DNA from 4 places in the Streptomyces sp. NBC_01261 genome. Region 1 is predicted to be linked to each of the others. Evidence: riboswitches for the same ligand, from Rfam matches in the RefSeq annotation. Region 1 holds a riboswitch; each other region holds the start of a gene.
What was found. A riboswitch is a leader RNA that binds a small molecule or an ion and turns the genes downstream of it on or off. The one in region 1 is predicted to bind S-adenosylmethionine.
Positions count from the first base shown of each region.

Region 2: linked by a shared signal. The riboswitch ahead of OG226_RS47665 (putative leader peptide) and the one ahead of OG226_RS35220 (aminotransferase class V-fold PLP-dependent enzyme) in region 1 are both predicted to bind S-adenosylmethionine.
Region 3: linked by a shared signal. The riboswitch ahead of OG226_RS08165 (amino acid ABC transporter permease) and the one ahead of OG226_RS35220 (aminotransferase class V-fold PLP-dependent enzyme) in region 1 are both predicted to bind S-adenosylmethionine.
Region 4: linked by a shared signal. The riboswitch ahead of thrC (threonine synthase) and the one ahead of OG226_RS35220 (aminotransferase class V-fold PLP-dependent enzyme) in region 1 are both predicted to bind S-adenosylmethionine.

Region 1 is NZ_CP108463.1:7,896,731-7,900,482, reverse strand. Features, by position in the region: gene OG226_RS35230 (rhomboid family intramembrane serine protease) at 1-27, shown strand, start outside; gene OG226_RS35225 (Lrp/AsnC family transcriptional regulator) at 24-305, shown strand; gene OG226_RS35220 (aminotransferase class V-fold PLP-dependent enzyme) at 676-2,049, opposite strand; SAM riboswitch class IV at 2,215-2,331, opposite strand; gene trpD (anthranilate phosphoribosyltransferase) at 2,408-3,472, opposite strand; gene qcrB (cytochrome bc1 complex cytochrome b subunit) at 3,607-3,752, opposite strand, start outside.
Region 2 is NZ_CP108463.1:10,727,787-10,731,538, forward strand. Features, by position in the region: gene OG226_RS47660 (ABC transporter substrate-binding protein) at 1-1,164, opposite strand, end outside; gene OG226_RS47665 (putative leader peptide) at 1,402-1,527, opposite strand; SAM riboswitch class IV at 1,561-1,674, opposite strand; gene OG226_RS47670 (MDR family NADP-dependent oxidoreductase) at 1,847-2,866, shown strand; gene OG226_RS47675 (MerR family transcriptional regulator) at 2,897-3,337, shown strand.
Region 3 is NZ_CP108463.1:1,854,740-1,858,491, forward strand. Features, by position in the region: gene OG226_RS08155 (ABC transporter substrate-binding protein) at 1-579, opposite strand, end outside; gene OG226_RS08160 (amino acid ABC transporter ATP-binding protein) at 631-1,428, opposite strand; gene OG226_RS08165 (amino acid ABC transporter permease) at 1,425-2,405, opposite strand; SAM riboswitch class IV at 2,760-2,869, opposite strand; gene OG226_RS08170 (glutathione S-transferase C-terminal domain-containing protein) at 2,947-3,752, opposite strand, start outside.
Region 4 is NZ_CP108463.1:6,297,642-6,301,393, reverse strand. Features, by position in the region: gene OG226_RS28075 (MoaD/ThiS family protein) at 290-565, opposite strand; gene thrC (threonine synthase) at 652-1,947, opposite strand; SAM riboswitch class I at 1,963-2,109, opposite strand; gene OG226_RS28065 (glucosyl-3-phosphoglycerate synthase) at 2,300-3,244, shown strand; gene OG226_RS28060 (alpha,alpha-trehalose-phosphate synthase (UDP-forming)) at 3,350-3,752, shown strand, end outside.

The DNA of each region.
Region 1 (3,752 bases):
GTCCCCGAGGGAGAGAACCAGCCGTGATCACCGCGATCGTCCTCATCAAGACCAGCGTGGACCGGATTCCGGAGATCGCCGAGTCGATCGCCGCGCTCGAATCTGTGAGCGAGGTCTTTTCCGTCACCGGTACGTATGACTTGATCGCGATGGTTCGGGTGCGGCAGCACGAGGATCTGGCCGAGGTGATTCCTGGGCGGATCAGCAAGATCCCCGGAGTCGAGGGGACGGATACGCACGTGGCGTTCCGGACGTACTCGCAGCATGACCTTGAGGCCGCGTTCGCCATCGGGTTGGACTCGTGAGGTTGGGCGCCTAGTGGGGTGGGGGGCGCGGATCGTTTGCGACTGACGGCCGTGTGTGGCTGGTCGCACAGTTCCCCGCGCCCTAAGGGGTTGCACTGACGCCCGTCACATCGGACCGAGTGGTCGCGCCCACCCGGCGGAGCCGCACATCGACACAGCCCCGCGCCCCTAGGGGGTTGCACTGACGCCCGTCACATCGGACCGAGTGGTCGCGCCCACGCGGCGGAGCCGCAGATTGACACAGCCCCGCGCCCCTAGGGGGTTGCACTGACGCCCGTCACATCGGACCGAGTGGTCGCGCCCACGCGGGGGAGCCGCAGATTGACACAGCCCCGCGCCCCTGGGTGGGCTGCCCTACAGCCCGTTCAGATCACACCGTGGGGACACAACGGCCGTTCTCCGTGCGGTAGTTCCACTTCGCACCGTCGGTCACCAGCTCCCGTACCGCCGTCACGAAACGCTCGACGTGCTCGTCCGGGGTGCCCGCGCCGAAGCTGACTCGGATCGCGTTGAGGGACTTCTCGCCCGGGGCCGCCTCGGGGGCGCCGCACTCGCCCTGGGTCTGCGGGTCGCTGCCCAGCAGGGTGCGGACCAGGGGGTGGGCGCAGAAGAGGCCGTCGCGGACTCCGATGCCGTACTCGGCGGAGAGGGCGGCGGCGAAGTGGGAGCTGTTCCAGCCGTCGACGACGAAGGAGATCACGCCCACCCTCGGGGCGTCGTCGCCGAACAACGACAGCACGCGCACCTCCGGGACCTCGGCCAGGCCTGACCGCACCTTCTCGATCAGGTGCCTCTCGCGGGCGACCAGGGTGTCGAAGCCCGCCTCCGTGAGCGCCTTGCAGGCCGACGCGATGGAGTAGGCGCCGATGACGTTCGGGGAGCCGGCCTCGTGGCGGGCCGCGCTGTCGTGCCACTCCACGTCCACTCCCCCGTCCTCGCGCCGCGTGACCTTGCGGCTCGCGCCGCCGCCCGCGAGGTAGGGGTCGGCCGCCTGGAGCCAGTCCGCGCGGCCGGCGAGGACGCCCGAGCCGAAGGGGGCGTAGAGCTTGTGGCCGGAGAAGGCGATCCAGTCGACGTCGAGGTCCTGGACGGACACCGGGTGGTGCGGGGCCAGTTGGGCGGCGTCCAGGACGATACGGGCGCCGTGGGCGTGAGCCGCGGCCGCCAGCTCCCGTACCGGCCACAGCTCGCCGGTGACGTTCGAGGCGCCGGTGACGCAGACCAGGGCCGGGCCGTACGGGTCCCGGCCGGCGAGGGCCTGCTCCAGGGTCTCGACGGCCTGGGCCGGGGTGCGCGGGGCGTTGAGGTAGGTGACCCGGGCGTCCTTCCAGGGGAGCAGGGACGCGTGGTGCTCGGTCTCGAAGACGAAGACCTGACAGTCGGCGGGGAGGGCGGCGGCGAGGAGGTTCAGGGAGTCCGTGGTCGAGCGGGTGAAGATCAGCTGGTCGTCGGCGCGGCAGTCCAGGAACTCCTCGACCGTCCTGCGGGCGTTCTCGAACAGGTCCGTGGAGAGCTGCGAGAGGTAGCCGGCGCCGCGGTGCACGCTGCCGTAGTACGGGGCGTAGGCCGCCACGTCGTCCCAGACGCGCTGGAGGGCGGGGGCGCTGGCCGCGTAGTCGAGCGCCGCGTAGGTGACTTCGCCGCCCGTGACGAGCGGGACGGTGACATCCCGGCCGAGAACGGGCAGCGCCTCCGGAATGTCACTGCAAATGGTCTGAGCGGCGGCAACGGTGGAGACAGACATGGCGAACTCCCGTAAGAGGCAGGCGAATTCACTGCGCGAGCGGGCATGGCTTCGGCGCAGGGAAAGGTAAAGGGGGATGTGCGGAGTGGGGGCTTCGCGCCCTATCGCATTCGCTTGCTCACAGAGAGCTCCCTCGATGACCAGGACCCCTGGTGTCTTTCGAGGGGCCCGCGCTTGCCGCAGACCTCGCTGCCTACGGCCTGGTCTTCACCCGGGGCACCCCGCCACGGACGGAGGGTTGCCGGACAGTCGGCCGGGGCCTCATGACTGTCACTCATGACCTGGTCGGAAAACCTACGCGAGGTGATCGGTGTCCCGCAACCCGTGTCCGGATCGCGGGACACCGACCGCCGTGCCGCTATGCGTTGCTGGCGGCGGCCCAGCGCTCCAGCGTGCGCTTGGCCGCCCCCGAGTCGATCGACTCGGCCGCCTTCGCCATCCCGGCCCGGATCCGGTCCGCCAGCGGCCCGTCCCCGGCCTCCAGCGCCACCAGGGCCGCCGCCGAGTTCAGGAGTACGGCGTCGCGTACGGGGCCCGTCTCGCCGTCCAGGAGACGGCGGGCGACGTCCGCGTTGTACTCGGGGTCGGCACCGCGCAGGGCTTCCACGGGGACCAGTTCGAGGCCGACGTCCCGCGGGTCGAAGGACTCCTCGGTGACCTTGCCCTCGCGGACGATCCACACCCGGGAGGTGGCCGTGGTCGTCAGCTCGTCGAGGCCGTCGTCACCGCGGAACACCAGCGCGGAGGAACCGCGTTCGGCGAGTACGCCCGCGATGAGCCCGGCCATGCGGGTGTCGAAGCAGCCGACCGCCGACGAGGTGACCCTGGCCGGGTTGGTCAGCGGGCCGAGGAGGTTGAACGCGGTCGGCACTCCCAGGTCTCGCCGGACCGCGCCCGCGAACCGCATCGTGGGGTGGAACTTGGCCGCGAAGCAGAACGTGATCCCGGCCTCCTCCACCACCTGCGCGACCCGCTCGGGCGACAGCTCCAGGTTGATGCCGAGCCGCTCCAGCACGTCGGAGGAACCGCTCGCCGAGGACGAGGCCCGGTTGCCGTGCTTGACGACCCTCGCACCGGTGCCCGCGATCACGATGGCGGACATCGTCGAGATGTTGACCGTCTTGGCCCGGTCGCCGCCCGTACCGACGATGTCGACGGCCGGCCCCGGGATGTCCAGCGGCTTCGCGTGGGCGTACATCGTCTCGACGAGGCCGTTGATCTCCTCGACGGTCTCGCCCTTGGCCCGCAGCGCCACCAGGAAGCCCGCGATCTGGGCGTCCGCCGCCTCACCGCTCATGATGCGGTCCATCGCCCACGCCGTGTCGGCGGTGCTCAGGTCCTGTCCGGCGAGCAGCGCGCTCAGTACGTCGGGCCAGGAACGGGCCGCCGCGGTGTCGCCTCCAGCGGGGGTCACAGCGCTCATACGGCCGCTCCTGGGTGTCGTAGAAACCTGCTTCACAAGACGTGCCCCACCCTATCCAGCGCGGGGCACGGCGAAGGGCCCCGTCCGGTGTTCGGACGGGGCCCTTCGACTGTGGCGTGGCGACGCCTCAGCGATCAGTGGTGGCCGTGGCCGCTCGTGATCTCCTTGTACTCCTCGACGGTGGGCTTGGGGATCTGGGACTCCTCGCCGTAGTACGCCTCGCTCAGCTTGGCGCGCAGCTTCTGGGAGCCCTTCACCTTGCGCTCGACGCCGTTGTCGT
Region 2 (3,752 bases), 2.8 Mb from region 1:
GCTCAGCTTCTTGCCGTCCTTCTCACGGATGCCGTCGCTGCCCGTCTTCCAACCGGCCGCGTCCAGCAGGGACTTGGCCTTGGCCGCGTCGAAGGACAGGTCGGCGCCCAGGTTCTCGTAGTCCGGTGTGGTGCGCGCGAGGATGCTGGTGGCCGGCTGGGTGCCGGTCGGGAAGACGGTGTCGGCGATCTCCTGCCGGTTGACGGCGTACTCGATCGCCTGCCGCACCTTGATGTCCTTGAGGACCGGCCGGGAGTTGTTCAGCGCCAGGTTGAACACCGCACCGGGATTGGCCCGTCGGGCCAGGGCCACCTGGCCGCCCTTCAGCGCCGCCTCGTTGGCCTTGCCGACGCTGCTGATCGCGTCCACCTGCCCGGACTGGAGGCCGCCGGCCCGCACACCCGCCTCGGGCACCACCTTGAACACCAGCTTGTCCAGATACGCCTCGCCCTTCTTGCTCCACAGGGAGGAACCCCAGTCGTAACCCGTACGCCTGGCCAGGGTGATCGACTGGTTCTGCACATAGCTCTTCAGCGTGAAGGGCCCGGACCCCACCACTCCCTGGCTGCATTTCTGCTGCGGGGTCCTCTGCACGCTCGCCGAGGACTCGATGCCCAGCGAGTGAGTCGAAGTCGCCTGCAGGAACTGGGCGTTGGGCTGCTGGAAGGTCACCTTGACGGTGAGCGGGTCGACCACGGTGGTGCTCTTGACGCCGCTCAGATAGCCCTCGGCGAGGGTTCCCAGCGCGCCGAGTCTCGGCACCGCGTCGAAGTTGTCCTTGACCACCTGCGCGGTCAGCTTGGACCTGTCGCTGAAGGTGACACCCGATCTGAGGTGGAAGGTGAACGTGGTCGCGTCCGAGCTGACCTCCCAGCTCTTCGCCAGCCACGGCACGATCTTGCCGGTCCTGGGATCCTGGTCGGTGAGAGAGTCGACGAGCTGCCGTACCGAGTAGATGGTGTCGTTGCTGCCCACCTGCTGCGGGTCCACGCAACCGGAGTCGGAGCCCACCGCGAAGGTCAGGGTGCCACCGGACTTGGCCTGGCCGCTGCCGCTGTCGGAGCCGCCGCCTCCCGATCCGCAGGCGGTCAGCAGGATGCTGGTGGTCAGGAGGGCGGTGAGTGCCGTCCATCGGGCGGGGCGGATGTCCGGATGTGCTCTCACGGAGAGTGCTCCTACTCGTGTCACTACGCATGGGGTGCCCGCGGATCACGGCCGCGCACACGGGCGCGCCGCTCCGGTCGGCTCAACGCCGTTGACGGGCAGTGCAGTTGGAGGGTCAAGCGGGAAGGGGGGCGCGGCGGGTGCGGATGCCGTCCGTGAACACGGACAGGACCGCGAGAGGCTGCGGAAAAATGCCTGCGGGCCGCGACGGACGTCAGACGGACGTGGTCAAGGCGGTCAGGCGCGACACAGACAGCTGGTGAAGCGCTGCAGGTCGATGTGGCGGCGGCGGGAGAACCGGGAGAAGACGGTCGCGGCCGTCAGGGAGGCGACGGAGACGCTCGGGTCACTGCTGTGTCGCACGACCGTCCTCCCCGTCTCCGACCCTGGCCAAGGGCCCCGCGCTTGCAGGGATCGTCGGTGATCCTGCCGGGCTTTCACCTGGAGCACCCCACCGCGTCGGAGGGTTGCCGGTCAGCAAGCCAGGGCTTGACGCTGACACTCGATGCCGGTCGCGATCGTACGGAGCGACGTCGTCGTACGTCAATGGCGGGTCCGGCGCGACGAGGGAGATCGACCGGGCGGCCCAGCCCGACTTGACCTTGACGTGCGCGTCAACTCTTAACGTCGGTGGGCGCCGTACACGGTGTGCGGCCGTCAACGACCCGCCAGGAGCCCGTAGATGCCTCCGTCGAACATCCCCGCCACGCACCGCGAGGTCCGACTCGCCTCCCGTCCCCAAGGTGCCCTGGAATCGCGCCACTTCACCGTGGCGGAGGTCCCCGTCCCGGAACCGGGACCCGGGCAACTGCTGGTCCGCAACCGCCTGATGGGCGTCGCCGCGTCACTGCGCACGCTGATGGGGGAACAGGCGGGGCTGCCCCTGCCGTCGTTCGAGGTCGGCGGACCGCTGTCGGCCCCGGCCGTCGGGGAGGTGGTCACGGCCCCCGAGGGCGGGACCCCGCGCCCCGGCGATCTGGTGTCGCACTGGGCGGGGTTCCGCGAGTACGCCGTGGTGGACGCCGACGCGGTGCAACCCGTCGACCTGACGGTTCTGCCGGACCCCGTGGCATACCTCTCGCAGGGACCGGCGGCCTGGATCGGCGTCGTCCGGGGCGCCGAAGTACGCGAGGGGGACACGGTGTTCGTCTCCGGCGCGGCGGGCGGACTCGGCACCCTGGCCGGGCAGTTCGCCCGGCTGCGCGGAGCCGCCCGGGTCATCGGCAGCACCAGTTCACAGCGCAAGGCCGACTACCTGGTCGGGACACTGGGCTACGACGCGGTCGTGCTACGCGGAGCCGAACCCATCGAGGAACAGCTGCGCAAGGCGGCCCCGGACGGCATCGACGCGGTCGTGGACAACGTCGGCGGTGAGCAACTGCGGGCCGCGCTCGCCCTGGCCCGGCCCGGTGCCCGAGTGGGGCTGATCGGAGCGCTCTCCGCGCAGATCCCGGGCGAGAACACGGCGCCCGTCGAGATCGACACGTACTCGCTGATCGTGCGCGGGATCCAGCTCCGCGGCATCAGCGGCGCGCGCCACCGGGACGCGCTGACGGAATACCCGGAGACCTTCGGCCGTTGGCTCCGCGAGGGCTCGGTCACCGTCCCGCACACCCGCCTGTCCGGAATCGACCAGGCACCCCGGGCCCTGATGGAACTGCTCGAAGGACACCACATCGGCAGCGTGGTCGTGGAGTTGTAGTCGTCGGCCACCCGACTTCCGGAGGACGGAATGCGCATCGGCGACGCGGCGGCGGCCGTGGGTGTCACCACCCGAACCCTGCGCTACTACGAGCAGCGCGGCCTGATCACGGCTCGGCGTACGGCGTCGGGACAGCGGGAGTACGAGGAGGAGGACGTACGCCGACTCCACGCCGTCCGCGAGCTGTTGGACTCCGGCCTCACCATCGGCGACGTGCGGCTCCTCATCGACATCCTGGACGCGCTGCCCGGCCGCCCGGAGGTGCCGGCGGCCCACACGGGGCCGTACGCGGAGACGTGCGTCGTCCCTCAGGTGGCCTTCCGGCGACTGGCCGAACTCGACGCGCGCATCCGGGGGTTGACGGAGGTACGGGATCGCCTGGCCGACCGGCTCGACGTACGGTTCGGTGTCCTGGTCGGCCAACTCATCGGCCTGGACGTCCCCATGAGCGATGCCCCCGCCGGTTCCTGACACGGCCGCCGCCGAAGGTCCGCACACAGGCGGGCTTGCGGCGCCGGGCGGCGCCGGGAGATCATGCGCGTGCCCGGCGGGCGCCGGACGCGAGCCCGGAGTGCCCCTGCGCCGAGGCGCCGCAGGTTGCCGACGTCAGGACGGAGGGGAGTCATCGTGAGGACATCACCCCTCGGTCCGGTCCGCACCGCGGCTCTGCTCCCGGTCCGCACGAAGCGCCGGCACGTCGACCTGTGCCGGACCCACACCGCGCTCTGTCGCTGACCGGTCCCTCCGGCTCTCTCCCGGCAGGCCCGCGCCTCTCTCGCGCCTGACCGGTTTCGACCTCGCGTGTCCGGGCGTCGGCCCGTACCCGGGGAACTCCGTCACCCCACCACGCCACCGGCCGCGACGACACCGGCACCGGTGAGACGAG
Region 3 (3,752 bases), 6.0 Mb from region 1:
GAGGTTCTCGTAACTGCCGCCGAAGTTCCAGGTGTTGCTCGCCTTCACCGCGAAGCCGAGGTTGTCCTCGCGGTAGGAGGCGAACTCGTACTTCGCCTTGCGCTCCTCGGTGTCGGTGACGTTGGAGAAGGCGACGTCGACCTTGCCGCTGTCGAGGCCGATGAAGAGGTTCTCCCACGTGGAGTTCTTCAGCTCGGGCTTGAGGCCGAGGACGGCGGCGACCAGGCGGGCGATGTCGGTCTCCGAACCCGTGAGGGTCTTCTGGTCCGAACCGACGTAGCCGAGCGGCGGGGAGCCCGCGGGCAGGAAGCCGACGCCGATCTCCAACGTGCCGCTCTTCGCCACGGACTTGGGCAACTCGGCGCTGATCGACTTCACTTCGGCGACCTTGAGGGTCGTCTCCTTGGCGGCACCGTTGGAGAGAGCCCCCACGGTGACCGTGCCGGAGGCGGCGCTGCCGGACGTGGTGGCCGCGTCGCTGTCGCCGCCGCAGGCCGCGAGACCGCCGGCGAGGGAGGCGAGGACGGTTCCCGCGGTGAGTCCGCGAGTGAGTCTGCTGCGAAGGCTGGGCGTAGACATGGCTGTTCCTAGGCTCGGTGTTCGGGCTGGTGAAGGTGGAAGCGAGGGTGCTCAGAGGACCTTGCTGAGGAAGTCCCTGGTCCGTTCGTGCTGTGGCTTGTCGAGGACCTCGTGGGGCGGGCCCTGCTCGACGATCTTTCCGCCGTCGATGAAGACGACCCGGTCGGCGACCTCGCGGGCGAAGCCGATCTCGTGGGTGACGATGACGAGGGTGGTGCCGCTGGTCGCCAAGTCCTTGATGACGGAAAGGACTTCGCCGACGAGTTCGGGGTCGAGGGCGGAGGTCGGCTCGTCGAAGAGGATGACTCCGGGGCGCAGGGCGAGGGCGCGTGCGATGGCCACGCGCTGTTGCTGGCCGCCGGAGAGTTGCCTCGGGTAGGCACCGGTCTTCTCGGCGAGTCCGACACGGCCGAGCAACTCCCGGGCCAGTTCCAGGGCTTCGGGCTTGCCGAGCCGGCCGGTGGCGACCGGGGCGGCGGCCACGTTGTCCAGGACGGTCAAGTGCGGGAAGAGGTTGAAGTTCTGGAAGACGAACCCGATCCGACTGCGCTGGGCGAGGATGGCCCGCTCGCTCAACTCCTTCAGCCTGCCGCCCTGTTGCCGCACTCCGATCAGCTCGCCGTTGACACTGACGTAGCCGATCTCGGGCTTCTCCAGGTGGTTGACGACCCGCAGCAGCGTGGACTTGCCGGAGCCGGACGGGCCGAGGATCACGGTGACCTCGCCGGGCCGCACGGTCAGGTCGACGCCGTCCAGCACCCGGTGCGCGCCGTACCACTTGTGGACGTCGTGCACCTCTACGGCGGCGGGTGTGATGTCCGCCAGCGGTTCGACGGTGTTCGTGCTCATACGGCGGCCTCCCTGCGGATGCGGGCCCGCAGGTCGGTGACACCAGTGCGGAGTTTCTGGATCGGGGTCGGCGGCAGGGAGCGGGTGGCGCCCCGGGCGTAGTGCCGCTCGACGTAGAACTGGATGACGGACACGACGCTGGTGAGGATCAGGTACCAGACGGTGACGACCAGGAGCAGCGGCACGATGTCGCCCGGGTAGGTGGAGCCCATCGTCTGCGCGGAGCCGAACAGGTCGAGCAGCGAGACGTAGAAGACCAGGGAGGTGCTCTTGATCAGGCCGATCAGCTGGTTGACGTAGTTCGGGGTGATGGAGCGCAGCGCCTGCGGGAAGACGATCCTGCGGAACTGGTAGCCCTTGGGCAGGCCGAGGGCGGAGGCCGCCTCGTGCTGACCCTGGTCGACGGAGAGGATGCCGCCGCGGACCACTTCCGCCGCGTAGGCCGCCTCGTTGAGGCTGAGGCCGACGACGGCGACGGCCATGTCGGTGGCCAGTTTCGACTCGTCGAAGGAGAAGAAGGCGGGGCCGAAGGGGACGCCGATGCTGAGTGTCTGGTACAGGGCGCTGAAGTTGTAGAGGAAGATCAGCACCACGATGAGCGGGATCGAGCGCAGGGCCCATACGTAGGTCCAGCTCGCCGCGCGCAGTACCGGGCTCTTGGAGAGCCGGGCCAGGGCGAGCAGGATGCCGCCGAGGAGGCCCAACACGGCGCTCAGCGCGGCTACTTCGAGGGTGATGACGAGTCCGTCGAGGATCGTCGGGCGCAGGAACCAGTAGCCGAAGCGGTCCCACTGGTAGAAGGAGTTGGTGACCAGTCCGTGGATGAACTGGGCGACCAGCACCAGCACGACCAGAGTGACGATCCACCGGCCGGGCCGGCGCAGCGGCTGAACTCGCTGTGCTGTCAGGGGTTTTGACGGGGCGTCGGCGGGCGGCGCGGCGGCCAGGGACACGGTGGTGCCCGGGGGTTCAGTCATGGAGGGCTCCGGCGGAAGTCGGACACCCCGGGTCGCGACACCCGGGCGAGGCTGGCGCGACGCACGAGGTGAGGTACACACAGGACCGGGGGCTGGGCGGACAACGGCACACCGCGCGGGCGGTGTTCGTCAGGAACGCGGAACGCGAGGGCTGGGAGAAGTCGTCAGCCTCGACAGCGGGCGAAGCCCGGGGCGGTACACGCGGTACACAGTGCGCTGTTGACGCGCAGCAGATCGACGGCACGGTCCGCGACGAGAGGGTTCACGCACGGCAGTACGCAGCCCGGGGAGCGGCGTACTGCCGTCCGGAGAGCTGCGTACATGTCCGTCACCCATCACTGTTGTGGCCCAGGGGCCTCGCGCTTACCGAAAACGTCATCCGGTCCGGTCGTCACCTGGGGCACCCCACCGCGTGCGAGGGTTGCCGGTCAGCAAGCCAGGGCTTGTCGCTGACACTCATGACCGTTCTAGGTCGCAAGTTAAGACAATTGTCCGAACGTATGTCAATGGCCGTCCACCAACTGGACGCCACAGAACGCGCTCAGCTGCGGCAAGCTCCCGTTTCGTCTGCCACGTGGGCGGCCCAGTCCAGGATCTGGACAGCCGCGCCGGCGGCCTCCAAGCCCCGGCAGCGGGCGTGGTGACGGCGGGCGATGCCGTCGAGGTCGAGGTGGGTGCCGAAGGCCGGGTGGGCGGCCAGGCGGCGGGCGTAGGCCCACAGGTGGGGGTGGTCGGCGATGCGCTGTACGGCGGCGGCGTCGAGGTGGTTGCGGTGCACGGTGTCGAGTTGGACCAGTGACACCCACAACTCGACGTCCGCGGCGGTGAGTTCGTCGCGGATCATGTGCTCGCGGCCGTCCAGCCACCGGTCCAGCGAACCCAGGGTCTCCAGCAGCCGGGCGACCGCCGCGTCGCGCTCCTCCTGCTCGACACCGGCCGCGCCGGCCCGCTGCGCGGCGTCCTCGATGCCTTCGGCGCACAGTCGCTCGACGGCCTCGATCTCCGACTCGGCGCCGCACGGGTACAACTGGGGTCCCCCCGCGCCGAAGTGCCGGGCGAGGTCGCGCATGATGTCGGGCGCGTGGGTGCTGACGATCCGGCCGGACCAGTCGTCGCTGAGCACCGGCGCGGCGGCCGGTCCGGAGTAGCGGTGCGCGCTCGCCTCGTAGAGCGGGCGCAACGCGGAGTGTCCACCGCTGGGACAGTCGGGTACGGCGGACAGGAACACGGCCGGACAGCTCTCGTCGAGGCCGAGCAGGCTGTGGGTGACGGCGATGCGCAGGCCGTCGGCGCAGGCGGTGGACAGATGCAGGCGGTAGCGGCGCGGCACGGCGTAGTGCCCGCTGC
Region 4 (3,752 bases), 1.6 Mb from region 1:
GGCAGGACCGGTCGGGAATATACGGAGAATTCGTCCGACTTTAGGGCAAGTCGGGCCCGATAAAGGGAACATAACGCGCAAAAGGAATGCACACTTTGGCTACTTCTCATCGCACGCGGAGCGGGTACTCATATGCGTCCGGCATGCGGAGTGGAGCGGGTTCCCCAACTGTACCCCGTTCAACCCTACAGAATTGCCCCCTCCGCTTCTCTCACGGAGGGGGCAATTCGATGAACTCTTGGTAATCGGCGTTACCGAGGGTAATTTCCGGGGACCTTCAGGCCCCCGCTCAGCCGCCGGCGACAGCCGGAATGATCGAGACGCCGGCCCCGTCCGGAGTGGCCGTCTCCAGCCCCTGCTCGAACCGCACATCGTCATCATTCACGTACACATTGACGAACCGCCGCAACTTGCCCTGATCGTCGAGCACGCGGGCGGAGATCCCGGTGTGGTTCTTCTCCAGGTCGCTGATGACCTCGGCGAGGGTCGCGCCCTCGGCGGTCACCTCGGCCTGCCCGCCGGTGTAGGTGCGGAGAATGGTAGGGATGCGGACACTAACGCTCACGATGAAACCTCCGGTCAGGTGATGCCCTCAGGGGCGCGGGAAACCGCGCGGCCAGCCCTCACGGGCCCGCAGTCAAAGAACGACGCTCAGGACCCGAGTCCAGCTTCCCTGAACGACTCAAGGTTCGGCCGGATCGTCGCGGTGAGCCCGGTACCGGCCACCGCATCCAACGTCTTGAGCCCGTCACCGGTGTTCAACACGACAGTGGTCAGCGTCGGATCCAGCAACCCGTTCTCGATCAGCTTCTTCGCCACACCGACGGTCACCCCACCCGCGGTCTCCGCGAAGATCCCCTCGGTCCGCGCCAGCAACTTGATCGCGTCGACGACCTGCTCATCGTTGACGTCCTCCACCGCCCCACCGGTCCGCCGGGCGATGTCCAGCACGTAGGGACCGTCCGCCGGGTTCCCGATGGCCAGCGACTTCGCGATCGTGTTCGGCTTCTGCGGCCTTACGACGTCGTGCCCGGCCTTGTAGGCGACGGAGACCGGCGAACACCCTTCCGCCTGCGCCCCGAAGATCTTGTACGGCTTGTCCTCGACGAGCCCGAGCTTGATCAGCTCCTGCAAGCCCTTGTCGATCTTCGTGAGCTGCGACCCGGAGGCGATGGGCACCACGAGCTGGTCCGGGAGCCGCCAACCGAGCTGCTCGCAGATCTCGTACGCGAGGGTCTTGGAGCCCTCCGCGTAGTACGGCCGCAGGTTGACGTTGACGAACCCCCAGCCCTCGCCGGCCGGGTCACCGATCAGCTCGGAGCAGAAGCGGTTCACGTCGTCGTAGTTGCCCTCGATGCCGACGAGCTCGCCGCCGTAGATCGCGGCCATGACGACCTTGCCCTGCTCCAGGTCGTGCGGAATGAACACGCAGGAACGGAAGCCGGCCCGGGCGGCGGCGGCACCGACGGCGCCCGCGAGGTTGCCGGTGGAGGAGCAGGAGAGGGTGGTGAAGTCGAACGCGCGGGCCGCTTCGATGGCCTGTGCCACGACGCGGTCCTTGAAGGAGTGCGTCGGGTTGCCGGAGTCGTCCTTGACGAACAACCTGCCCGCGTCCACGCCCAGTTCGCGGGCGAGGTTGTCGGCCTGGACGAGCTTGGTCCAGCCGGGGTTGATGTTCGGCTTGTCGGCCACGTCGGCGGGGACGGGCAGCAGGGGCGCGTAACGCCAGATGTTCGCGGGGCCCGCTTCGATCTGCTTGCGGAGCTCTTCGGTGTCGTAGGCCGAGAAGTCGTAGGCGATCTCCAGCGGGCCGAAACACTCCTCGCAGGCGAAGACCGGACCGAGCGGGACGCGGTGGCCGCACTCGCGGCAGGACAGCGCTACGGCGGGGCCGAGATCGACGGCGTCTACGGAGTTCGTGGTGCTTGCAACAGTCTGCGCAGCCATGGAGGCGAGGCCCTTTCCTCATCTTCCTCACGACGCATTTCGCCATGAGACGGATTTGGCACCTTCCCGAGCCGGGAGCCTCGCCACATCAACGTGACAAGACCGGCTGGAGGGTTGCCGGGGCTTCAACGGGCCGTATCCCTCTGCCCCTCTGGATGAGCGGTGTTCAGTTGTGTATGCGGTTGTGTCACTTGCGTGAGCGTTGACGGCCCCCGACATGCGATGGTCATCAGCGTTGTTCAAGACTGTAACCGAAGGCCAGGACAGTTGAGTGAGCCGTCCGAACCGCGAGACGAATCACCTACACAGGGTGATCGCCTCTCGCCGAGAGAACGCAGAGGAGCCGCGCAACGTGCTGAAAGAAGTCGAGCACTGGCTGAGCACCCGCTCCTGGTCCATGACCGACCGGCCGCTCCACAAGATCCTGGCCGCGAAGCACCGTACGGGCCAGTCGGTCTCCGTCGTGCTGCCCGCGCTCAACGAGGAAGCGACGGTGGGCGACATCGTCGCGATCATCCGTCACGACCTCATGCAGCAGGTCCCGCTCGTCGACGAGATCGTCGTCGTCGACTCCGGGTCCACCGACCGCACCTCCGAGGTGGCCGCCGCGGCGGGCGCCCGGGTCGTGCACCGGGACGACATCCTGCCCCGCATCCCCGCCGTGCCCGGCAAGGGCGAGGTGCTGTGGCGCTCGCTGCTGGTCACCAGCGGCGACATCGTCGCCTTCATCGACGCGGACCTGAAGGAGTTCTCCTCCGACTTCGTCACCGGGATCGTGGGCCCGCTGCTCACCGACCCCGGCGTCGACCTCGTCAAGGCGATGTACGACCGCCCGCTCGGCGGCGCGGCCGGCCAGGGCGGACGTGTCACCGAGCTGATGGCGCGCCCGCTGCTGAACATGCACTGGCCGCAGCTGGCCGGTTTCGTGCAGCCGCTCGGCGGCGAGTACGCGGCCCGCCGCTCGCTGCTGGAACAGCTGCCGTTCCCGGTCGGGTACGGCGTCGAACTGGGCATGCTCGTCGACGCGCTGCACCTGGTGGGGCTGGACGCCCTCGCCCAGGTCGACGTGGGCGTGCGCAAGCACCGCCACCAGGACGGTCAGGCCCTGGGGCGGATGGCCGCGCAGATCTACCGCACGGCTCAGCTGAGGCTGGCCCGAGGGCATCTGATCCGGCCGTCGCTCACCCAGTTCGAGCGGGGTCCGGACGGTTTCGAGCCGCGCACGTACTCCGTGGACACGGAGGAACGGCCGCCGATGGCGGACATCACCGAGTACCAGTCACGCAAGGTCGCATAACCGCACAGTTACAGACGCTCACGGACGGTCGTATACGGACTCGTACAGTCCGCCGACGGCCGTCCGTACGTTTGAGCGTTTCCGGGCCGGGCTAGGTTGTGGCGTATGGCTTCCACGGCTTCTACGCCTTCCACGCCCCCTCGCGGTGCTGCTCAGGTGCTCGTCGCGTCCAATCGCGGCCCCGTCTCGTACGAGGTGGGCGACGACGGTTCGCTGCGCGCCAGGCGGGGTGGCGGCGGCCTGGTGTCCGGGCTGTCGGCGATCGGCCCGGACGCGGGTGCGCTGTGGGTGTGCTCGGCGCTGTCCGACGGCGACCGCGAGGCCGTACGGCGCGGGGTCGGCGAGGACGGCGTACGGATGCTGGACATCCCGGCGGACGTGCACGCCGACGCGTACAACGGCATCGCCAACTCCGTGCTCTGGTTCGTCCACCACATGCTGTACCAGACCCCGCTGGAGCCGGTCTTCGACGCGGAGTTCCGGCGCCAGTGGGCGTCGTACGAGACGT